DNA from 4 places in the Kitasatospora sp. NPDC101157 genome. Region 1 is predicted to be linked to each of the others. Evidence: riboswitches for the same ligand, from Rfam matches in the RefSeq annotation. Region 1 holds a riboswitch; each other region holds the start of a gene.
What was found. A riboswitch is a leader RNA that binds a small molecule or an ion and turns the genes downstream of it on or off. The one in region 1 is predicted to bind cobalamin.
Positions count from the first base shown of each region.

Region 1 (5,849 bases):
ACCGCGTCGTCGATCGAGCGCGCCAGCATCTGGTAACCGCCGCAGACCCCGAGGATCGGCAGCCCGGCCGCCGCCCGGGCCTTCAGCGCCGGCTCCAGGCCGCGCTCACGCAGCCAGGCGAGGTCCGCCACCGTGGCCCGGCTGCCGGGCAGCACCACCAGGTCGGCGTCGGCCAGCTCCTCCGGCCGGGTCGCCCAGCGCACCAGCACGCCGGGCTCCTGCGCCAGCGCGTCCAGGTCGGTGAAGTTGGACAGCCGGGGGAAGCGCACCACGGCAACCCGCAGCACGTCCGCCCCGAGCGGGCCGGGCCCCTCCGCCCGGTCCACCACGGTGGACAGGTCGAGCGAGTCCTCGGCGTCCAGCCACAGCCCCGGCAGCATCGGCAGCGTGCCCAGCACCGGACGGCCGGTCAGCTCGTGCAGCATCTCCAGGCCGGGTGCCAGCAGCCGGGCGTCGCCGCGGAACTTGTTGACGAACCAGCCCGCCACGTGCCGCTGGTCCTCCGCGGACAGCAGCGCCAGCGTCCCGTACATCGCCGCGAAGACCCCGCCGCGGTCGATGTCCCCGACCACCACCACGGGCAGGGCGGCGGCCGTGGCCAGGCCCATGTTGGCGATGTCCCGGTCCCGCAGGTTGATCTCGGCGGGCGACCCGGCACCCTCGCACACCACCACGTCGTAGCGCCGGCGAAGGTCCGCCAGGCACTCCAGGGCGCGTTCCAGCAGAACGGGCTTGCGCTCGCGGTAGTCCAGCGCGCCCACCTCGGCGACCGGCCGGCCGAGCAACACCACCTGGCTGCGGCCGTCCGCGCCGGGCTTCAGCAGCACCGGGTTCATCGCCGCCTCCGGCTCCACCCGGGCGGCCTGCGCCTGCATCGCCTGGGCACGGCCGATCTCGGCGCCGTCGGCGGTGACGAAGGAGTTCAGCGACATGTTCTGCGCCTTGAACGGCGCCACCCGCACGCCCTGACGGGCCAGCCAACGGCAGATCCCGGCCGTCACCACGCTCTTGCCCGCGTCCGAGGTCGTCCCGGCGACCAGCAGCGCGTTGTTCATGCTCCACCCCTCCCGAACAGCATCCGCAGCAGGACGTGCCCCGCGACCGTCGTACCCAGCGCCAGCGCGCCCACCCGCCGGGACAGCGTGCAGGCCCGCTCGATGTCGTCCACCGTCACCGGCCGCAACTCGGCGCCCAGCACCGGCCGGTGCTCCACTCGCTCGCCGTACCGGAGCGTCCCGCCGAGCCGTACGCCCACCGCGCCCGCGAAGGCCGACTCGGCCTGGCCGGCGTTCGGGCTCGGGTGCGCGGAGCCGTCCCGGCGCCAGACCCGCCAGGCGGTCCGCGGCTCGGGCGCGGCGGCCACCGTCAGCAGCGCGGTCAGCCGGGCGCCCGGCCAGCCCACGACGTCGTCCAGCCGGGCCGAGGCCCAGCCGAAGCGGGCGTAGCGGGGCGAGCGGTGGCCCACCATGGCGTCCAGGGTGTTGACGGCGCGGAAGGCGAGCAGCCCCGGGGCGCCGGCCAGGGCGCCCCAGGCCAGCGCGTTCACCACCGCGTCGGCGGTGTTCTCGGCCACCGACTCGACCACCGCCCGGGCGATCTGCTGCCCGTCCAGCGCGCTCGGATCCCGCCCGCACAGGTGCGGCAGCCGCTCCCTGGCGGCCGTCAGATCGCCCGCGGCCAGCGAGCGGCCGATGGTGCGCGCCTCCCGGGTCAGCGAGGTGCCGCCGAGCACCGTCCAGGTCGCGGCGGCCGCCAGCGCGGCCCGGCCCGCCGGACGGCGCCCGAGCGTACGGTCCAGCGCCAGCGCGCCGGCCGCGACCGCGCCCACGCACAGCGCCGTGTACCCGGCTCCGGCGGCACGGTGGTCGCGCCACACGCGGCGCTCCAGACGGGTCGCGGCGCTGCCGAAGAGGGCGACGGGGTGGCCGCGGCGCGGGTCGGCGAAACGGGCGTCGGCGGCGTATCCCGCGACGGACCCCAGCGCGAAGGCGGCGGCCCGGGTCAGCGGGCGCACGGCGGCAGGCAGCTCGACGGGCAGCTCGGAGTCCGACGGGGCGGGGCAGCCTGCATCGCGTGGGTGTCCTCACTCAGGGTCCGCGCCCTGGATCGACGTACCGGGGGCCGAGAGTCTCCTGGCTTCCGGGTCGAACGCACCCCCGCGCCCTCCAGCGGCTCCTGACGGCCCGCCGTGATGGGCCCCTCCTGCGCGATGGCGGGCGAGGAGGGATTCCGAGCGTGCTCCCCGGTGACAGTGGCGGGACCGCGCCGGACTCGCACCGGCTTCCTCTCCATGCCTCCGTTTGGCCCCAGGATCCCATCACGCGGCCGAACCGGGAGTCAACCGAGGTCAAGGAGGGGTCGGTCACACCCGCCACGGGTACCGGACCTGTGCGATCGCCCAGCACGGGGGAGGGCCCGTCAGCTCCACTTCGTGCGTTCGTCGGCTGGGCCGGGCCGGGCACCGCACCTACGGTTCGGTGCCATGCGCCGCAGAAAGTCCCCCACCACTGCCGCCCCTTCTCCCGTCCCGTTCTCACCCGAGGCCGCCCGCGCCCACCGGGCCGGCCTCGGGCTGACCCCCGAACAGGTCGCCGAGGGCATGGCCGCCCACGGCGTACGGCTGCTGCCCGGCCACGTGCTCGCCTGGGAGAACGGCGAGCTGCGCCCCGGCGAGGCCGAGTTCGTCGCACTGGCCAGGGCCCTCTGGTGCCCGGCCGACCAACTGATGGACGGCCGCCCGGTGAGCCTGCGTGACCACCGCCTCGCCCGGGAGCTCCCCCAGGAGACCGTCGCCGAGCGGGCCGGAGTGTCGCTGCCCGCCTACCGGCAGGCCGAACTGACCGGCCAGTGGGACGGTGACCCGGACCAGACCCACGCCCTCGCCCAGGTGCTGGGCCTGCGGCTGACCGAACTGGTCGAGGCCACCGGACGCGGCGAGGCCCTCGACCGCCTCCTGCGCCAGTGCGTGGCCGGCCGCTGGCAGCCCCACCTGGGCCCGCTCGCCCGCCTGGTGCCCGTCCCGGAGGCCGACCTCGCCGCCGTCCTCCCGGTCCTCCACCAGGAGCACCACGTCCCCTCCCACTGGGGCACCACCACCCAGCCCCGGGCCGCCACACAGCCCCTCACGCCCCGCTTCTGGCACCTCCTCAGCACCCAGGGCCCCGCCATCCCCGTCTGACCGTCACCGGCCCGACAGTCCGTCGGTCCCACCGGCCCGACAGGCCGCAGGTCCGTTCCGCCGGACGGGCCCGCCCGGTGGCCGGAACGGAGGAGTTCCGGTGGACTGGTGCTCGAACACCGTCCGGTCCGTGAAACAGAGCGGGGAACGAAATGCGTTGGGGAACCGCAGCCGTCGTGGCGGCCGCCGCCGTCGGGGCGGGGGCCGCCGTCCTGGTGGTCGGCCGCCGGGCCTCCGAGCGGATGGTCCGCCCCGGGGTGCCGGGGCCGGTGGAGCCGGAGGCGGGGCCGGTGGTCGTGCAGAGCCTCGGCGCCGGCCGGGTCACGTTCAGCCGCCGCCCCGAGAGCCTGCTGCCCGGCCGCTGGGCGGTCGAGTGGGACGACGACGGGCACGCGGTGGTCGAGGAGATCCTGCACCGCGACGCACAGAGCGTCACCCGTCGGCTGGTCCGGGCCGACCGGGGCACCCTGAGGCCCGGTACCGAGGTCCGCTTCACCCCGCGCGTGCACCTGGGCGACCCCGCCCAGGCGTTCGGCCTGGCCTTCACCGCGACCGCCGCCGACGGCGAGCTCGGCGCCCTGCCCGCCTGGCGGATCGACGGCAAACGTGGCACCTGGGTGATCCTGGTGCACGGCCCGGAGGCCGACCGCCAGCAGACCCTCCCGGTGCTGCCCGCCCTGCACCGCCTCGGCCTGCCGGCCCTCGCCGTCACCTACCGCGGCGACGCGGGCGCCCCGGCCTCCCCCGACGGCTACAGCCACTTCGGCGAGACCGAGTGGCGGGACGTCGAGTCGGCGGTGCGGCTGGCCCTGGACAGCGGCGCGGGCCGGGTGATCCTCTACGGCTGGTCGGTGGGCGCCACCACGGTCCTGCAGACCGTTTCCCGTTCCGCCTGGGCGCACGCGGTCAGCGGGCTCGTCCTGGACTCGCCGGTCCTCGACCTCCCGAGCGCGGCACGCCGCGACGCCGCCAGGACCGGCTTCACCGGTGTCTCCGCCGAACTGGGCGCGCTGGCCGCCCAGGGCCGTACGGGGGTGGACCTCGCGGACTTCTCCCGCCTTGCGGAGGGCGCGGACCTGCGGGTGCCCACCCTGGTCCTGCACAGTCCGGACGACCGGTTCGCCCCCTTCGCCACCGTGGAGCGCCTGGCCGCCGCCCGCCCCGACGTGGTGAACCTCCAGCGCTTCCCGGGCGCCCGACACGCGGCCCTGTGGAATTCCGCCCCCGAGCACTACACCGAACTCCTCCGGCGCTGGCTCACCCCGCTGCTCTGACCCCGCTGTTCTGCCCCCGCTGCTCCGACCCCGCCGCACCGAATCCGCCGCACCGAATCCGCCGCACCGAATCCGCCGCACCGAATCCGCCGCACCGAGTCCGATAACGGCGGCCGCGCCGCCGAACGGTGCCGGGCGAAGCGGTGAACCGGTAAAGCGGTAAAGCGGTAAAGGAGGAAATTTGCTCCCGAACCTCGGAAATCGGAGCACCCTCCACCGCACGGCAGTCGACCCCGCCGACTTCCTGCGCATCACCACCACCCCGCAGGCACATGCCACCTGGCCGGATTCCAGCCCTCCGCTTCCGCCCGACCCGCTCCCGCGGTTCCGGAACGCCCCGCTCCCGGCACGGAGGGTGACCGACCGAACGGTCAGTGCGACGCCTCGCCGCATACCTGGCATGACCCCGCCACACGTTTCCGGCCAGGCGGTTTGCCACTGTTGCCCGATCTTGCGGAGGTGCGGTACCCGGTCCAGCGGTCGTACGGACAACCGGATGTGACAGAAGGCCCGTGCAAGGGGAAGACTGCTCGACGTGACGTCTCGGAACCCGCGCGACCGTGATGCCCCGCTCCCGCCGACGATCGGTACCGGTGCGACGGTGACCCGTCTTCCCGGTACGGCCCACCGGCCCTCCGGTGGCAGGCCGGGCGGGGCCGGTGTACCCCGGCGACGAGGGCCCGCGCCGGCACCCGGCCGAGGCCGGGTTCCGGTCCCGGAGGGCTTCCCCGCGCCGGCCGAGCTGGCGCCGCTGGCCCGCCGGATGCTGGTGGACGCCGTCCGGATCGCCCGCTGGGCCGGGGACCTGGAAGAGGTCGACAAGCGCGGCGAGCTGCTCCCGGAGGACGCCCGCGCCGCCGGCCGGGCGCTGGCGATGACGGTCGGCGCCGCCGCCAAGGCGTGGGGCCAGGCGCTGCTGGTGGGCCTGGTGGAGGCCCGGGACGGCGGTGCGGGCCCCGGCTGGCGGCTGCACGCCTGGGAGCACGACGACGAGGCCGTGGTGCGCGGCTGGTCCGGGCTGTTCGACGCCTGGACGCTGCTCGCCCCGGTGCCGCCCGCCGCGTTGCGCGGGGTGTTCGCCGTCCTGGCCGGCCAGGCCGTGGACCAGGCTCCCCAGCTGCTGTCCTTCCTGCACCTGGTCGACGGCCCGGTGGCCGAGAGCGAGCTGCTGGAGCTGCTGCGCCGCGGCCTGGACGAGCGACGGGTCGGCGCAGGCCTCGGCAACCCGGGCCTGTCGCCGGTGCCGCACGCCGCCTCTGCGGTGTCCGCCGTCCGCGGCACCTGCCGGGCGCCGCAGATCGACACCCCGGCCGCCCCCTCCGACGTGGCCGCCGTCCTGGACTGGATGCTGGACGGCCTGGCGGCGGTCGGTGCCGTGGTGCGCAGGAACGATGCCG
Region 1 is NZ_JBIWPL010000012.1:9,013-14,861, reverse strand. It holds gene ACIRVF_RS23000 (cobyric acid synthase) at 1-1,055, opposite strand, end outside; gene ACIRVF_RS22995 (cobalamin biosynthesis protein) at 1,052-2,005, opposite strand; cobalamin riboswitch at 2,126-2,288, opposite strand; gene ACIRVF_RS22990 (helix-turn-helix domain-containing protein) at 2,483-3,178, shown strand; gene ACIRVF_RS22985 (alpha/beta hydrolase family protein) at 3,331-4,452, shown strand; gene ACIRVF_RS22980 (hypothetical protein) at 5,216-5,849, shown strand, end outside.

Region 2 (5,849 bases), on a different contig from region 1:
ACGTCGCCGGTACGGCGGCCGAGCTGGACCGCGTCATCCTGGCCCGGCTGATGGGGATGCCGGTCCGCTGACCTGCGGATTCGTGGCCCTGTCGGTGGCGGCTGCGATGATGGAACGGTCCGCCAGAACCACCCGGGGAGTTGACGCCCGTGCCGGAAGGCCACATCATCCACCGCCTCGCCGGCCAGAACCGGAAGGCCTTCGGCGGCCGCCCGGTGCAGGTCTCCAGCCCCCAGGGCCGCTTCGCCGACGAGGCCAAGGCGATCGACGGGCAGCTGCTCACGGGCGCGGAGGCCACCGGCAAGCACCTCTTCCTCGGCTTCGAGGAGGGCGCCTGGGTGCACATCCACCTCGGCCTCTACGGCGGCTTCAGCTTCGGCACCGGCGCCGCCCCCGAGCCCGTCGGTCTGGTCCGGCTGCGGCTGGCCAACGACGAGGGCTACGCCGACCTGCGCGGCCCCAACACCTGCGCCCTGGTCACCGACGCCGAGAAGGCCGCCGTCGCCGCCCGCCTCGGCCCCGACCCGCTGCGGGCCGACGCCGACCCGGAGGCCGCCTGGCGCCGGATATCCGGCAGCCGGACGACGGTCGCCGCGCTGCTGATGGACCAGAAGGTGCTGGCCGGGGTGGGCAACGTCTACCGCGCCGAGGTGCTGTTCCGTCACCACGTCAACCCGCACCGGGCCGGCCGCGACCTCACCCGCGCCGAGTGGGACGCGATCTGGGCCGACCTGGTCGCCCTGATGCACGAGGGCGTCGCCGCCGGCCGGATCGACACCGTCCGTCCCGAGCACACCCCCGAGGCGATGGGCCGCCCGCCCCGGGTGGACGACCACGGCGGCGAGGTGTACGTCTACCGTCGCGCCGCGATGCCCTGCCTGGTCTGCGGCACCGAGGTACGGACGGAGGCGCACGCGGCGCGCAACCTGTTCTGGTGCCCGACCTGCCAGGCGGCCTGAGTCGCGTGAACTCGCGGCGCTCGCGGCCGAGTCGGCCCGGTCAGCCCGCGGCCGCGGCCGGCTCCTCGTGCTCGGCGGCGGCGCACTCGTCGAGGAGGGGGTGCAGGCCGTCGTCCACGAGCCGGTAGCGCACCACGCGTCCGTCCTTGTCACCGGTGACCACCCCCGCGGTGCGGAGCAGGCGCAGGGCCTGGGAGACGGCGGGGTCGCGCATGCCGGTGGCCACGGCCAGGTCGCTGACGGCGAGCGGGCCGGCCCGGTGGAGGGCGAGCAGCAGGGCGAGCCGTCCGGGGTCGGCGAGCAGGGAGAACCGCTCGGCCCAGGAGCGGACGTGCTCGGTGTCACCGATGGCTGCGATGGCTTCGCAGACCCGGTGGCCGTCGATGGTGCGGTGGCCCGCGCGGTCGGCCGGTACGAGATGCATGCGGACATTCTGGCAGCTCACGACCTGTGATCCTGGACACCTGCACAGGTGCGCAACCTTGCGAGGGTGAGGTCCTGCCCCTACGGTGTTCCCCGCCGTGGTGCTCGGGAAGACCGGTGACGGACCATCAACAGGTCCCAGTCCGGAGCGGCCCTCGCCACTGTGATCGGGGGGTAGTTGTCCGGACCCACGTGCCACTGGGCGCCTCGTGCGCCTGGGAAGGCGGGTCCGGAAGTCCCGTAAGCCAGGAGACCGGCCACGGCATCTCACGACGTCATTCCACGAGGTGCTGGAGCGTGATCCGAAGATGACCCTGCCCGAAACCGCCACACCCGCTGAGGCGGCCCCCTCCGTGCTGCCCACCTTCCGGTGGAAGCGCGAGGACACCATCCGTACCGCCGGGCTGATGGGGGTGATCCTGGCCATGCACGTGGTGGCGTTCGGGACGCTCGTCTTCCTGGTCGCCCCGCACGACTACGCCGTCGGCACCCAGGTCTTCGGGGTCGGCCTCGGCATCACCGCGTACACCCTGGGCATGCGGCACGCCTTCGACGCCGACCACATCGCGGTGATCGACAACACCACCCGCAAGCTGATGGCGGACGGCAAGCGGCCGGTCTCGGTGGGCTTCTGGTTCGCGCTCGGCCACTCCTCGATGGTGGTCGTCATGGCCGCCCTGGTGGCGGGCGGCGCCCAGCTGGCGAACACCCTGATGGACGACGACTCGGCCACCCACAAGTGGCTCGGGGTGGTCGGCACCACGGCCTCCGGCGCCTTCCTCTACCTGATCGGCGCGCTCAACCTGGCGGCGCTGCTCGGCATCCTCAAGGTGTTCCGCTCGATGCGGGCCGGGAGGTACGACGAGGCCGAGCTGGAGGAGCACCTCAACTCGCGCGGCTTCATGGCCAGGATCCTCAACCGGGCGACCCGCTCGATCACCCGGCCCGGGCAGATGTTCCCGGTCGGCATGGTGCTGGGCCTGGGCTTCGACACCGCGACCGAGGTGACGCTCATGGTGATGGCCGGTTCGGGCGCGGCGGCCGGGCTGCCCTGGTACGCGATCATCTGCCTGCCGCTGCTGTTCGCGGCGGGGATGAGCCTGTTCGACACCCTGGACGGGACGTTCATGAACTTCGCGTACCAGTGGGCCTTCTCCAACCCGGTGCGCAAGGTGTACTACAACCTGACCATCACCGGGCTGTCGATCGCGGTGGCCTTCATCATCGGCACCATCGAGCTGGTCGGCGTGCTGCACGAGAAGCTCGACCTGACCGACCCGGTGACCGGGTTCATCGCGGACATCTCGCTGGACAACGTCGGCTACGCGATCGCGGGGCTGTTCGTGGTGGTGTGGGCGATCGCCATCGCGTACTGGAAGCTGGCGGGCGTCGAGAAGCGCTGGACGCCCGCCGAACAGCCGAAGTAGCGGTCACGCCGCTCTTCGCGGGCGCTCGGCGGGCGGTTCCGGCCGGGGGTTCGTAGGCTCGACGCATGGTGGATGCGTACGCGGGGCGGCGGGAGCGGGTGAGGGCGCACTGCAGTGCGGCCGGGGCCGATGCGGCGCTGGTCACCCGGGCGGCGAACGTGCGGTACCTGACGGGCTGCGCGCCCTGCGGGGCGACGCTGCTGCTGACCCGGGAGCGGGCGCTGCTGTCGCTGCCGGACGACCTGCCGCCGGACGACTCGGGGGAGCACCTGATCGATCCGGAGGTCACCCAGGTGCCGGTGCCGACCGGGGCGGACACCGCGCTGGCGGCCGCTGCCGCGTCCGCACGGCTCGGGGTGCGGAACCTCGTGGTGGAGGAGCACGACCTGACCGTCACCCGGCACCGGGCGGTCGCGGAGGTGGCGGAGGGGGCCCGGCTGGGGGACCTCGGTCAGGTGGTGGAGCGGCTGCGGGTGGTGAAGGACGAGCACGAGATCGCCGACCTGCGGATCGCCGCCGAGATCGCCGACCAGGCGCTCGGCGAGCTGCTGGAGTCGATCCTGGTCGGCCGCACCGAACGGCACCTGGCGATGGAGCTGGAACGCCGGATGATCGACCACGGCGCCGACCGGGCCGCCTTCCCGGTCTCGGTCGGCACCGGCAGCCACTCCGGCCAGCCCGCCCACCAGCCGACCGACCGCCGGGTGGAGGAGGGTGACTTCCTCACCGTGGTGATGGGCGCCCAGTACCGGGGCTACCGGGTCTCGACCGCCCGGACCTTCGTGATCGGCGCCGCTCCCGCGCCCTGGCAGGTCGAGCTGCACCGGCTGGTCTTCCGCGCCCAGCGGGCCGGCCGGGAGGCGCTCGGCCCGGGCGTCGAGCAGTGCGTGCCCGACCGGGTGGCCCGGCAGGTCCTGGAGGCGGCCGGCCACTCCGAGGCCTCGCCGCACCCGGTGGGCCACGGCATCGGGCTGGAGATCCGGGAGGCGCCGCGTCTCGGTCCGTCGGACATGGGTAAACTGGACAGCCGCGTACCGGTCACCGTCGGTCCGGGGGTCCACCTCCCGGGCAAGGGCGGGGTCCGGATCGAGGACACGCTCGTCGTGCGCCCCCTCGAAGAGGGCGGGCCCGAGCTGCTCACCATCACCACCAAGGAGCTCCTCGCCCTGTGACGGCGGCCCCGAAGGCCGTCGACGGCAGGACGCGAAAACCTTGGTTCCTTGACAGCTATATCCAGGAGTAAGTGCGCCCGTGGCTTCCACGAACGATCTCAAGAACGGCATGGTCCTCAAGCTGGAGGGCGGCAAGCTCTGGTCCGTCGTCGAGTTCCAGCACGTCAAGCCCGGCAAGGGCCCGGCCTTCGTGCGTACGAAGCTCAAGGAGGTCCTGACGGGCAAGGTCGTCGACAAGACCTTCAACGCCGGCACCAAGGTCGAGACCGCCAACGTCGACAAGCGCGGCATGCAGTTCTCGTACAAGGACGGCGAGAACTTCGTGTTCATGGACATGGACACCTACGACCAGCTGACGGTCGAGCCGGCCGTCGTCGGCGACGCCGCCAAGTACCTGCTGGAGGGCTTCGAGGCCCTGGTCGCCACCAACGAGGGCGCCGTCCTGTACATCGAGCTCCCGGCCGCCGTCGAGCTGACCATCGAGCACACCGAGCCGGGCGTCCAGGGCGACCGCTCCACCGGTGGCACCAAGCCGGCCACCCTGGAGACCGGTGCCGAGATCCAGGTGCCGCTGTTCGTCGTCACTGGCGAGAAGGTCAAGGTCGACACCCGCGACGGCAGCTACCTCGGCCGGGTGAAGTAAGTCCGTGTCGGCCGCACGTAGCAAGGCCCGTACCCGGGCCTTCCAGATCCTCTTCGAGGCCGACCACCGCGGGGTCGACCCGCAGCAGGTCCTCGCCGACTGGGTGGCCCGCGCCCGCGAGCCGAAGCCCGACGAGGGCACCCCGCAGGTCGGCGAGTACACGATGGAGCTGATCGAGGGGTACGTCCAGCACGCCCGTCGCATCGACGACCTCATCGAGCAGTACGCGGTGGGCTGGACCCTCGACCGGATGCCGATCGTGGACCGCAACGTCCTGCGGCTCGGCGCCTACGAGCTGATCTGGGAGGACGGCGTCCCGGACGCGGTCGTCCTGGACGAGTCCGTCGAGATCGCCAAGGAGTTCTCCACGGACGACTCCCCGGCCTTCGTCAACGGCATGCTCGCCCGTTTCCTGGAGCTGAAGCCGAGCATCCGCCGGTAACGGTGACGCCCTGCGCAATGGCCGTCGGATCCGAGATCTCGGATCCGACGGCCATTCCGCGTTCCACGGGGCAGGCGTAGGGTGGGGGCCTACTCGCCAGTAACTTGAAGGGCAGGCACCCCCATGACCACCGCGACCCGCAGCGAGTTCGACCTGGGCATCGCCCTGACCGGACATCCCGAGGAGGCCGGCCGCTACGAGGCCGAGCTCGGCGCCGGCTGGCAGATCGGCGGCGGGGTCAACGGCGGACTGCTGCTCGCCGTGGCCGGACACGCGCTGTCGCTGGAGCACGGGCAGCACCCGGACCCGGTGTCGATCAGCGGTTACTACCTGTCCGCCTCCACCCCCGGCCCGGCCACCGTCCGCACCGAGGTGCTGCGCACCGGCCGCAGCCTGTCCACCGGCACCGCCTCGCTCAGCCAGGACGGTGTCGAACGCCTGCGCGTGGTGGCCAGCCACGGCGACCTCGGCGCCGTCGAGGGCGAGGTGCGCACCAGCGCCACCCCGCCGCAGCTGCCGCCGCCGGACCGGTGCATCGGCGTCGAGCACGCGCCCAAGCAGCTGATCGAGCAGGCCGCCCTGCTGGAGCGCTTCGACCTGCGGCTCGACCCGGCCACCGTCGGCTGGGCGCTCGGGCAGCCCTCCGGCCAGGGCCGGATCCAGGGCTGGTTCCGGCTCGCCGACGGCCGCGAGCCCGACCCGCTGCTGCTCCTGCTGGTCGCCGACGCGCTGCCGCCGGTCACCTTCGACCTCGGCCTGCCCGGCTGGGCCCCGACCATCGAG
Region 2 is NZ_JBIWPL010000005.1:201,391-207,239, forward strand. It holds gene ACIRVF_RS13400 (AAA family ATPase) at 1-71, shown strand, start outside; gene ACIRVF_RS13405 (Fpg/Nei family DNA glycosylase) at 150-959, shown strand; gene ACIRVF_RS13410 (ArsR/SmtB family transcription factor) at 1,000-1,383, opposite strand; cobalamin riboswitch at 1,465-1,659, shown strand; gene ACIRVF_RS13415 (HoxN/HupN/NixA family nickel/cobalt transporter) at 1,691-2,809, shown strand; gene ACIRVF_RS13420 (M24 family metallopeptidase) at 2,875-3,981, shown strand; gene efp (elongation factor P) at 4,061-4,624, shown strand; gene nusB (transcription antitermination factor NusB) at 4,629-5,066, shown strand; gene ACIRVF_RS13435 (thioesterase family protein) at 5,190-5,849, shown strand, end outside.
Region 2: linked by a shared signal. The riboswitch ahead of ACIRVF_RS13415 (HoxN/HupN/NixA family nickel/cobalt transporter) and the one ahead of ACIRVF_RS22995 (cobalamin biosynthesis protein) in region 1 are both predicted to bind cobalamin.

Region 3 (5,849 bases), on a different contig from region 1:
CCAGCTGCTCGGCCAGGTCGGCGGAGCGCTCGTAGGCGGTGAGCATGATGCGCTCGGAGATCAGGGTGGACAGCTGCTTGGCCTCGGCCGAGTCGAAGTCGATCCGCAGCTTGAAGAAGACGTCCTGCAGGCCCATCACGCCGAGGCCGACCGGGCGCCAGCGGGAGTTGGACGTACCGGCCTCGGTGGTCGGGTAGAAGTTGATGTCCACCACGCGGTCGAGGAAGGTCACGGCCGTGCGGACGGTGGCGTCCAGGCGCTCCCAGTCCATGGCACCCAGCAGGTCGTCGGCCGAGGCGCCGGCAGCCACGTGGGCGCCGAGGTTGACCGAGCCGAGGTTGCAGACGGCGGTCTCGGAGTCGTCCGTGACCTCCAGGATCTCGGTGCACAGGTTGGAGGAGTGCACCGTGCGGCCCGGCAGCGCGGTCTGGTTGGCGGCGCGGTTGGAGGCGTCCTTGAAGGTCATCCAGCCGTTGCCGGTCTGCGCGAGGGTGCGCATCATGCGGGCGTAGAGGGTCTGCGCCGGGATGGTGCGGACGGCCTTGCCGGCCAGCTCGGCCTTGCGGTAGGCCTCGTCGAACTCGGCGCCCCACAGGTCGACCAGCTCGGGGACGTCGGCCGGGGAGAACAGCGACCAGTCGGCGTTGGCGTTCACGCGGCGCATGAACTCGTCCGGGATCCAGTGGGCCAGGTTGAGGTTGTGGGTGCGGCGCGCCTCCTCACCGGTGTTGTCGCGCAGCTCCAGGAACTCCTCGATGTCCGCGTGCCAGGTCTCCAGGTAGACGCAGGCCGCGCCCTTGCGGCGGCCGCCCTGGTTGACGGCGGCGACCGAGGAGTCGAGGGTGCGCAGGAACGGGACGATGCCGTTGGACTTGCCGTTGGTGCCGCGGATCAGGCTGCCGCGCGAGCGGATGCGCGAGTAGGACAGGCCGATGCCGCCGGCGTGCTTGGAGAGGCGGGCGATCTGCGCGTAGCGGTTGTAGATCGAGTCCAGGTTGTCCAGCGGCGAGTCGAGCAGGTAGCAGCTGGACATCTGCGGGTGCCGGGTGCCGGAGTTGAAGAGCGTCGGCGAGGAGGTCAGGTACTCCAGGCGGCTCATCAGGCCGTACAGCTCGGCCACCTCGCGCACCGACTGCTCGGAGTCGCCGACCGCCAGGCCGCAGGCGACGCGGAGCAGGAAGTGCTGCGGGGTCTCGATGACCTTGCGGGTGATCGGGTGGCGCAGCAGGTAGCGGGACTGCACGGTGCGCAGGCCGAAGTACTCGAAGCGGTCGTCGCCCTGGGCGTCGATCAGGGCGTCGAGGGCGGCGGCGTGCTTGGCGACGAAGGCCGCGGTGGTGTCGCCGATCAGGCCCTCGGTGTGGCCGACGGCGATCGAGGCGGAGAAGGAGACCGAGCCCTGGCTGTTCGCCTCGTCGACGATCTCCAGGGCGAGCAGGCGGGCCGCGAGCTTCGAGTACTGGGGGTCCTCGGCGATCATCGACGCGGCGGCGTCCACGGCCAGCCCGCGCAGCTCGGCGAAGTCCGAGCCGGCGTGGCGGCCGCGCAGCGCGGCGGCGGCGACATGGCCGGGGTCGACCTCGGTGAGGTCGGCGCTGCGGTCGGTGAGCAGCCGCAGCAGCGCGCCCCCGGGGTCGGAGACCGTCGGGTCGGTGAAGGCGGTACCGGAGCCCTGGGCGGGCAGGGTGGCTGAGGCAGCGGTGGTCAAGGCGCTCTCTCCTGGCGGCGATCGGCGGCGTGATCGGGGTCACCCGGGCCGATCTGGGCAGGGGAGCACGGCGCGGACGCAAACAGCGCCGCGCGAGGTGTCTCCCCGGCCCGCCCGCGAGGCCCGGAGGGGTGGTGCTCAGTGCCGGCGCGGCCTCTGCGGGAGGGCCGTGGCGCACGCTGTCGGCAGGTACTCGGACTCGCGGGCGCAGCTGCTGGAGCCGCCCGCACACCGCTGCGGGGCAGTCCCGGACTCCCACCGGGTTCCCCTGCATCGACAGCAGGAGTGAGCATACATGTAGTGGTGTCTCAGTGATGCGGCACCACATGTAGTGCGGCGCGGTGTGTCGGCGCGATGACCGGCGGTACCGGGGAAGGGGTGGTTCGTGCCCGTCCGGGGGCGGGATCCGTGTCGCGGCCGGGTCGGAACCGGGCTCCGGAGGGGGCGGTCCGGTGCGCCGCAGGGCTCGGATCCGCGCGCCGGTCGTCCTGGTTTCGATACGGAATGGTCACCGGGCGGACCGACGGTCAGGGGGATGCCCTACGATCTGGGCGCATGAGCGACGGAACCGGCGTACCTGGGCACGGGCCGCAGGGAACGCCTCCCGCCGGGCCGGGGGGCGCACAGAATCAGCAGCCGGCGGTGCCAGGTCCGGTGCCGCCGCCGAGCGGTGGTTTCGGCCCGCCGCCGGCCTCGTACGGGCCGGTGGCGCCGTCCGCGCAGCCGCTCCCGCAGCCCGTCCCGCCGGTGCCGCAGCCGGTGCCCCAGCCCCAGCCTGTCGCGCAGCCGCAGCCGGTTCAGCCGATGGCCCCTCAGCCGCAGTGGCAGCAGCAGCCGCCCCAGCAGGCCGTGCCGCCGCAGCGCGTCGAGCCGGACTGGGAGGCGCTGGCGGACCGCAACGAGGCCGCCGGCAAGCGCAAGCGCCGGATGAAGGTCATCGGCATCGTGGCCGCCGTCGTCCTGGTGGGCGGCGGGGTCGCGGGCGGCATGCTGCTGCTGGGCAAGAAGGACGACCCCAAGAAGACCGGCCCGGTCGCCACCTCGTCGGCCTCCAACAAGCCGACCCCGGGCCCGTCGAGCGCGAGTGCGGGTCCGGACGACCCGTCGAAGCCGATCTGGGAGGCCGCCACCGACCCGGCGCCGCAGGACGCGGGGGCGCTGTTCTCCGCGACGCAGGTGACGGTGAACGGCGCGACCTGGAACCGGACCGTGGTCTCGCTCGACCAGCCCTGCTGGGACGGCAACTCCACCACCGGGGGGCTCGGCAAGGTGCTCGGCGACCAGGGCTGCCAGAAGGTGCTCCGGGCGACGTACGTCTCCGGCGACAGTGCGGTGACCGTCGGCGTCGCGGTCTTCGACCACAAGATCCAGGCCGAGACCGCGACGAAGAACTACGCGGGCCAGCTCAAGGGCCTGCCCGCGCCCGGTGCTCCGGCCTTCTGCGCCAACTCCGGCTGCACCAGCACGCACAGCAGCCTGGGCCGGTACGCCTACTTCACCGTCGAGGGCTCGGCGAAGGGCGGCAACGCCTCCGACGCCACCGCGACGGCGGCGGCCTCCGGGTTCGCCGAGCACGTGAAGGGCCAGCTGCTCCAGCGGGCCAAGGCGGCGGGCTCCGCCACGCCCGGGTCGCAGGGCACCCCGGCGGGCTGACCCGCCGTGACGCCCCGGTGCCGGCGGATCCGTTCGCCGGGACCGGGGGAGTGTGGCAGGCTCTCGTCGGAGTCATTCGTACGCGTGTTCCGGTTGCGTCCGTGGGGGTCGGTACCGGCGAGCAACCGGAGGAGCGGTCGTGGCCCTGCCCAGTGCCCTGCGCGGCAAGTCGGCCGTCCTGGCCGCGGCCGGGGTCGTGGTCGTCGCGGGCGCCTTCGCGCTGCTGGACCGGGACGACCGGACCGGTGTGGGCGGGCCCGTGCGGGTGCCGGTGTCGGTCGGCGCCCCCGGGCGCACCCTGCCGCCGGACGTTGGCCGGGACCTGCTCGCCCGGGACCCGAAGGCCTCGCCCAACGCCCGCGCCGTCGACCAGTTCCTCACCGACCTGGAGACCCAGGCCCGCACCGGGCAGAGCGGCGGAACGGTGATCGGCCAGCACGTCGAGGCGCACAACGAGCGCAACAACCCCGAGTACGGCGACTCCCGGGGCACCAAGCAGGTCGGCTACTACTACAAGAAGGCCGCCGACATCACCGGTCGGCTGCCCGGCTTCCTGGAGACCGACCTCGGCCCCGGCTACGGCCAGAACGCCTGGGGCGTCGGCAACCCGCGCTCCTACTCGGCCGGCCGCTGGCCCACCTGCCGGACCGGCTGGCAGTACACCGACGACGCGGTCGACCTGATGACCGCCGTCTGGTCCGGCCACCCGAGGGCCGACGACGGCACCTACGACAGCTCCGGCGTCCAGCGGAACTGCGACGGCAGCAGCACCGAGCTGCCCGACAACGGCGGCGCCCCGGCCGGGATCGTCGGCATGTCCTTCCACGAGCCGTACCCCGGATCGGACGTCAAGTCCTTCGACCGGGTGCTCTGTTCGAACTCCCCGGCGGCCAAGGACCCGGGCTGGTTCGGCCGGGTCGTGGACGCCGCGGACGGCACCCCCGAGTACCGCGCGCTGATCACCGACCTGTCCTACCTGGCCGACCACCTGGACTACCTGGCCGCCCACGACGTGCCGGTGCTGCTGCGCCCGTACCACGAGATGAACGTCCAGGACTGCTCCAGCCGGTTCTGGTGGGCGGGCCAGAAGCCGGCCGACTACCAGGCGCTGTGGAAGATCACCTACAAGTACCTGGTGGAGACCAGGGGCCTGCACAACCTGCTGTTCGTGTGGAGCCCGGTGTCCTGGGACGGCGCCCCGGGCGTGGACCCGTGGGACTACTACCCGGGCGCCCAGTACGTCGACGTGGTCGGGGTGGACGACTACAGCGGCAGCCCGGCGCACCCGATCGGCACCGGCGAGGTGTGGACCAAGCGCTACTACGACGGGCTCGCCGCCTACGACAAGCCGCGGATGCTGGCCGAGTCCTTCGCCGTACCCGTCAACTCCCGCCAGCCGGACACCCTCCGGCGCACGCCCTGGACGATCTGGACGGTCTGGGGGCAGTCGCTCACCGCCGACAACCTGGCGCCTGACCAGCCGCGCAACTCCACCGCGGACGTCAACGCCACCTACCACAGCCCCTTGGCGATCACCGGCGGTTCCGGCCCGTCCGGCGGGAGCATCGACTGGGGCGGGCTGCACGTCCGCTGACGTCCGCCGGGGCCCGGCGGGATCCGCAGGGACCGTTACGGGAACGGTTGAACGGGCTGGATTCCGGGTCCGTTGCGCCGTGTGGCATCCTGTGGCGGCGAAACCGAGGGCTGGGCGGACGGTCGGGAGTGGGCCGAAGGGGCGGGGGTAGGGGATGGAACGGACGCGTCCGATGCGTGGGGCCGGCGGCCTGGCGATCGGCTGGGGCGTGGTGCTGCTCGGCTGGGCGGCCTACAACTGCTTCGGCCAGGTCGGCTTCGCCACGTACCTCAAGGGCATCTTCTACTACGGCGGGACCTCGGTCGACGCCGAGACCGGAAGCCTCAACTACGGCCTGCTGTACCTGATCGCGGGCATCCTGCTGCTGCGCGGGCGCAACTGGGCGCTCGGGGTGGCGGCGGGGGTGGCCCTGGTCGAGGGCTACAACCGGGTGCGCAGCCTGACCGGCGCGCTGCTGGACAAGCCGCAGCGGGAGTGGTTCACCGGGACCACCGAGGGCGGGCTGAAGCTGGCGACCTTCGCGCTCGGCGTGGTCGTCACCGCGGTGCTGATCGTGCTGCTGGCCCGTTCCAAGTGGCGGGAGCAGTCGGAGGGCGGGGAGAGCGGGGAGCCGCACTGGTCGATCCTGCAGACCGTGCCGGCCGCGCCGACGCCCGTGCCCTACGCCCAGCCGCAGCCCCAGCACGTGCAGCCCCAGTCGGCCTGGCCGCAGCAGCCGCCGGCCCAGCCCGGGTGGCAGCAGCAGCCTGCCCAGCCCCAGCCCGCCGCCTGGCCCCCGGCCCAGCCCCAGCCGGCCCAGCCGCAGCCCCAGCACGTGCAGCCCCAGCCGCCGCAGCCGCTCCCGTACGCCCAGCAGCCGACCCAGGCGGCGACCGCGTACCAGCCGGCCCCGGC
Region 3 is NZ_JBIWPL010000008.1:37,802-43,650, forward strand. It holds gene ACIRVF_RS18945 (ribonucleoside-diphosphate reductase subunit alpha) at 1-1,684, opposite strand, end outside; cobalamin riboswitch at 1,875-2,018, opposite strand; gene ACIRVF_RS18950 (hypothetical protein) at 2,513-3,361, shown strand; gene ACIRVF_RS18955 (glycoside hydrolase family 26 protein) at 3,501-4,955, shown strand; gene ACIRVF_RS18960 (hypothetical protein) at 5,128-5,849, shown strand, end outside.
Region 3: linked by a shared signal. The riboswitch ahead of ACIRVF_RS18945 (ribonucleoside-diphosphate reductase subunit alpha) and the one ahead of ACIRVF_RS22995 (cobalamin biosynthesis protein) in region 1 are both predicted to bind cobalamin.

Region 4 (5,849 bases), on a different contig from region 1:
GCAAGTCGACCTTCCTGCGGTGCATCAACCACCTGGAGAAGATCAACGGCGGCTTCCTCTCGGTCGACGGCGAACTCGTCGGCTACCGGATGAAGGGCGGCCGGCTGCACGAGCTGAAGGACCGCGAGGTCGCCCAGAAGCGCCGGGACATCGGCATGGTGTTCCAGCACTTCAACCTGTTCCCCCACATGACCGCCCTGGAGAACGTCATGGAGGCGCCGGTCCAGGTCAAGGGCGAGAACAAGGCCGAGGCCCGGGAGCGCGGGATGGCCCTGCTGGAGCGGGTCGGCCTCGCCGACAAGGCGAAGAACTACCCCTCGCAGCTCTCCGGCGGCCAGCAGCAGCGCGTGGCGATCGCCCGCGCGCTGGCCATGAAGCCCAAGCTGATGCTGTTCGACGAGCCGACCTCGGCGCTCGACCCCGAGCTGGTCGGCGAGGTGCTGGACGTCATGCGCGGCCTGGCCGAGGAGGGGATGACGATGATCGTCGTCACCCACGAGATGGGCTTCGCCCGCGAGGTCGGCGACGCGCTGGTGTTCATGGACGGCGGTGTGGTGGTCGAGTCCGGCAACCCCCGCGAGGTGCTCACCAACCCCCAGCACGAGCGCACCAGGGCCTTCCTCTCCAAGGTGCTCTGAGCCCGTACGGTCGGCGCCCGGCAGGCGACTTCCTGCCGGGCGCCGCCGTTTTCCCCAGCCGGGTAATAGGCTTGAAGCAGTCAGCCCGTTACCGATGACCCCCCTGGAAGGACCGCCGTGGAGCTCGCCTCGTACGCCGATCTCGCCGTTCGGCTGGTGAACACCGAGGAACCCGAGCGCGGCACCGACTCGCTGACCTCGGTGGACGCGGTGCGCGCCCTGTTCTCCGACTCCGCCCGTGCCGCCGCGCTGGCCGACGAGTCCGACGTGCCCCGGCTGCGGGCGGTGCGGACCAGGCTGCGCGGGGTCTTCGAGGCCGCCGCCGAGGGCGACGAGGTCCGGGCCGTCGACCTGCTGAACAGCCTGCTGATGGAGTACCCCGTCAGCCCGCTGGTCTCCGGGCACGACTACCTGGACGACGCCGGCCGGCCGCGCTGGCACCTGCACCTGGCCGACAACTCGCCCACCGCCACCGCGCACTTCAGCGCCGTCGCCTGCATGGGCCTGGCCGTCCACCTCACCGAGCTGGGCGCCGACCGGCTCGGCATCTGCCAGGCCGCGCCGTGCCGCAACGCCTACCTGGACACCTCGACCAACCGCTCCCGCCGCTACTGCTCCGACCGCTGCGCCACCCGCGCCAACGTCGCCGCGTACCGGGCCCGCAAGCGGCAGGAGGCCGAGGCCGCCCTGCACCCGGGGAACTGAGAGGTCAGACCTCTTCGACCCACACGCCGAGGCGCCGGGCCAGGCCCGGCAGCCGGGACAGCCGGGGGCCGAGCAACAGCCGCTCCAGCCTCCGGCCCGGCGCCAGCCAGGCCGGGCTCGGGCGCAGCCGCAGCAGCACCCGGCCGAGCACCAGCTCGTCCGGGACCGGACCGTAGCTGCGGCTGTCGCTGTCCACCGGGCGGTTGTCGGACAGCAGCCACCAGCCCTTCGGGCGGCGCTCGACGGCCCGCTTCACCACCAGCAGGTCCTGCTGGAAGGGGTGCCGGAACAGCACCACCGCGCCGGGCCGGATCGGTGCGCCGTAGCGGACCAGCAGCTGGTCGCCCTCGCGCAGGGTCGGCACCATCGACGGGCCCGCCACGTCGACCAGCCCGAACGGCACCACGCCGCCGCCGGCGCCGCCCTGCGGTTCCGTGCTCCGCGCCACGACTCCTCCTCCCGACCGCCCGGCCCCAGTCTGCCGTACGGACCGTCATCCGCTCGATGTCCGGATTACCCCGGTTACGGGTCCGCCTTTTGCCCTAGGCCCACCGCCCGGCCGCGAAACCCGGAGGCCGGAAGGGTAGTCTCGGGCGCGGGAAGACGATCTAAGGAAGGACTCCCATGTTCTCTCGTCTGTTTGCACCGCGTGCCACCGCTCACGCCCACTGCGATCTGCCGTGCGGTGTGTACGACCCGGCGCAGGCCAAGCTGGAGGCCGAGTCGGTCAAGGCCACCCAGGAGAAGTACCAGGCCAACGAGGACCCGCACTTCCGCGCCCGCGCCATCATCATCAAGGAGCAGCGCGCCGAGGCCGTCAAGCACCACATCTCGGTGCTGTGGAGCGACTACTTCAAGGCGCCGCACTTCGAGAAGTACCCGCAGCTGCACAAGCTGATCAACGACACCCTGAAGGCCGCCTCGGCCGCCAAGGCGTCCACCGACCCGGCCACCGGCCAGGCGCTGCTGGACCTGATCGCCGAGGTCGACAAGATCTTCTGGGAGACCAAGCAGGCCTGAGCCTGACGCGTCGCCACCCGGCCGCCCCCGTCCGCTCCGTCGGACGGGGGCGGTCGTGCGTTCACGTGCGATCCACCCCTGGTAAGGACTGCTCGGCATGAGTGACTGTTATGCTGCCAGGGCGTCCGAGGGGGAAGTCCGGTGCGAATCCGGCGCTGACCCGCAACGGTGAGCACGGCCCGGAGCCCTCGGGTCGCGCCAGCCCGATCACCCCCGGCCGCTGAACTCCCGACAACTCGCCGTGGACTGCGAGGGGAAGGCGCCCGGACACGCCCCCGGCCGGCGCCCGCCCCGGCACACCCCGCGGCCCGAGGCAAGGCGCGACCGCACGTGAGTGACCCCGTTCGCCGAATACCGACCGTCCCGCTCGCCCTCGGCCTGGCCGTCGCCCTGCTGCTCTCCCTGCTCTGCGGGGTCGCGTTCGGCACCTCCGGGATCGAACTGCCCCAGGTGCTGCGCCTGTTGGGCGCCGGACTGACGGGCGGGCGGCTGGACGCGGACGAGGCCGCCGGATACGCGATCGTCTGGGAGATCCGGCTGCCGCGCACCGTGCTGGCCGCCGTGGTCGGGGCCGGACTGGCCGCCACCGGGGTCGCCGTCCAGGCACTGGTGCGCAACGCCCTCGCCGACCCCTTCGTGCTCGGCATCTCTTCCGGCGCGGCCGTCGGCGCCAACGCCGTGCTGCTGTTCGGCGCCTTCGCCTCGCTCGGGGTGTGGGCGATCTCCGTCTCCGCGTTCGGCTCCGCGCTGGCCGCCATGGCGCTGGTCTACCTCGCCGCCCGCACCGCGTACGGGCTCACCCCGCTGCGGCTGGTGCTCACCGGCACCGCCCTCTCCTACGGCTTCTCGGCCGCCACCACCCTGATGGTGTTCTCCGCCGACCACGCCGAGGCCGCCCGGGACGCCATGATGTGGCTGCTCGGCAGCCTCGGCGGCGCCACCTGGGGCTCGGTGCCGATCGCCGCCGGCACCGTCCTGGCCGGGCTGGCCCATCTGACCTGCTCCGCCGGACGGTTGGACGCGCTCGCCATGGGCGACGAGACCTCCGCCTCGCTCGGGGTGGACCCGGACCGGCTGCGCCGGGAGCTCTTCGCGGTGACCGCCGCCGTCACCGGCACCGTGGTCGCGGTCAGCGGGGCGATCGGCTTCGTCGGGCTGCTGGTGCCGCACCTGGCCCGGATGCTGGTCGGCGCCGGGCACCGGCGGGTGCTGGTGGTCGCACCGCTCGCCGGGGCCCTGCTGCTGGTCTGGGTGGACATCACCTCGCGCACCCTGCTGGCGCCCGCCGAACTGCCCGTCGGGGTGTTCACCGCGGTGCTCGGGGTGCCCGCCTTCCTGCTGATGATGCGCCGGCGCGGCCAGGCCCTCGGGGGCGGACGATGACCGGGACCTCCAGGACCACCGGGACCACCGGGACCACCGGGACCACCGGGACGACCGGGACCGCCGGGACCGCCGGGACCGCCGGGACTCCCGGACCGACCGGGACCGCCGGGACGGTGGCGGCCGAGGAACTCTCCGTCGACGGCGTCTCGGTGGAACTGGCCGGTGCCCGGCTGGTCCACGAGGTGAGCCTGGCGGCCGCCGCCGGCCAGATGGTCGGGCTGATCGGCCCGAACGGCAGCGGCAAGTCGACCCTGCTGCGCTGCGTCTACCGGGTGCTGCGGCCGGCCGGCGGCGTCGTCCGGCTGGCCGGCGACGACCTGCACGCGCTCACCGCCCGCCGGGCGGCGACCAGGGTCGCCGCACTGACCCAGGAGCACACCGCCGAGTTCGACTTCACCGTGGCCGAGGTGGTCGCGATGGGCCGGCTGCCGCACCGGCGCGGTCCGGGCGGTCCGAGCGCCGAGGACCACGAGCGCTGCACCGCCGCCCTGCGCAGGGTCAGGGCCGAACACCTCGCCGGGCGCGGCTTCCTGAACCTCTCCGGAGGCGAGAAGCAGCGGGTGCTGTTCGCCCGCGCACTGGTCCAGGAGCCGCGCCTGCTGGTGCTGGACGAGCCCACCAACCACCTGGACGTCGCCCACCAGTTGGAGGTGCTGGCACTCGCCCGCGAGGCCGGGCCCACGGTGCTCACCGCACTGCACGACCTCAACCTGGCGGCGGGCCACTGCGACCGGCTGTACGTGCTGGAGGCCGGACGGATCGTCGCCGCCGGACCGCCCGCCGAGGTGCTCCGACCCGCCCTGCTGGCCGAGGTGTTCGGCGTCCGGGCCACCCCGGTCCGCCACCCCGGGACCGGCACCCTCCAGCTGCTGTTCGACCGCCTCCCCCGAACCCCCTGAGGAACTCCCGTGCGCATCAAGGCCGTTGCCTCCGCCGCCCTGCTCACCCTCGGACTGACCGCCTGCGGCGCCGAGATCGCCCCGAAGGAGGCCGACGCCGCCTCCGCCCACTACCCGGTGACCGTGACGAACTGCGGCGAGCGGCACACCTTCCCGCAGAAGCCCGCCCGGGTGGTGACCAACGACGTCAACATCACCGAGCTGATGCTCTCCCTCGGCCTGGCCGACCGGATGGCCGGCTACGTGATGCCCGACGACAAGGGCCGGGTCGACCAGGTCCCCTGGAAGGACGGCTACCAGCGGACCACCTGGCTCTCCAAGAAGGTGCTCACCAAGGAGATCGCCCTGGACGCCCGGGCCGACCTGGTGTTCGCCGGCTGGCACTACGGCTTCGACGAGGGCAGCGGCGTCACCCCGCAGGCGTTCGAGGCCCTGGGCATCGACTCCTACGTGCTCAGCGAGTCCTGCCGCAGCGGCACGGGGAGCGAGCGCGGGGTGATGGACCCGCTGGACGCGCTCTACACCGACCTGGCCAACCTCGGCGAGATCTTCGACGTCAAGGACCGCGCCGACGCCCTGATCGCCGATTCGAGGGCGAGGATCGCCGCCGTCCCGCAGCCCGAGCGCCGTCCGTCCGTCTTCCTCTACGACAGCGGACAGGACAAGCCGTACACCGCCGGGAAGTTCGCCGCCGCGAACGGGATCATCGCCAGGGCCGGCGGCACCAACGTCATGGGCGACCTCGCGGACACCTGGGTCACCGCCGGCTGGGAGAGCGTGGTGCGGCGCGACCCCGAGGTGATCGTGATCAACAGCTACGCGACCCCGAGCGCCGAGGAGAAGCGGGCCTTCCTCAAGTCCTTCCCGCCGCTGGCGAACGTCTCCGCGATCAGGAACGACCGGATCGTCGTCATGGACTACGTCGACCTGGTCGAGAGCCCGCGCAACCCGGCCGCGATCAGCACCCTGGCCGACTTCCTGCGCACCGTCCCGGCCCGCTGACCGGTCCGCCCGCGGCCCCGTTCGAAGCCTCCGGTGGGGCGTACGCTCGAAGGTGCGAAGCCGAGGGACCCCGACCGGAGGAGCGAGACCATGAGCACCATGGCGGCCCCCGCCGCCTTCGACACCCGAGCGCTGCGCGAGGGCATCGAGCGCCGCGACGCCGAGGCCCTGCTGGCGCTGTACGCCGAGGACGCCGAGC
Region 4 is NZ_JBIWPL010000008.1:69,888-75,736, reverse strand. It holds gene ACIRVF_RS19110 (amino acid ABC transporter ATP-binding protein) at 1-638, shown strand, start outside; gene ACIRVF_RS19105 (CGNR zinc finger domain-containing protein) at 756-1,343, shown strand; gene sodX (nickel-type superoxide dismutase maturation protease) at 1,348-1,710, opposite strand; gene sodN (superoxide dismutase, Ni) at 1,968-2,363, shown strand; cobalamin riboswitch at 2,452-2,597, shown strand; gene ACIRVF_RS19090 (FecCD family ABC transporter permease) at 2,694-3,746, shown strand; gene ACIRVF_RS19085 (ABC transporter ATP-binding protein) at 3,743-4,648, shown strand; gene ACIRVF_RS19080 (ABC transporter substrate-binding protein) at 4,658-5,650, shown strand; gene ACIRVF_RS19075 (nuclear transport factor 2 family protein) at 5,741-5,849, shown strand, end outside.
Region 4: linked by a shared signal. The riboswitch ahead of ACIRVF_RS19090 (FecCD family ABC transporter permease) and the one ahead of ACIRVF_RS22995 (cobalamin biosynthesis protein) in region 1 are both predicted to bind cobalamin.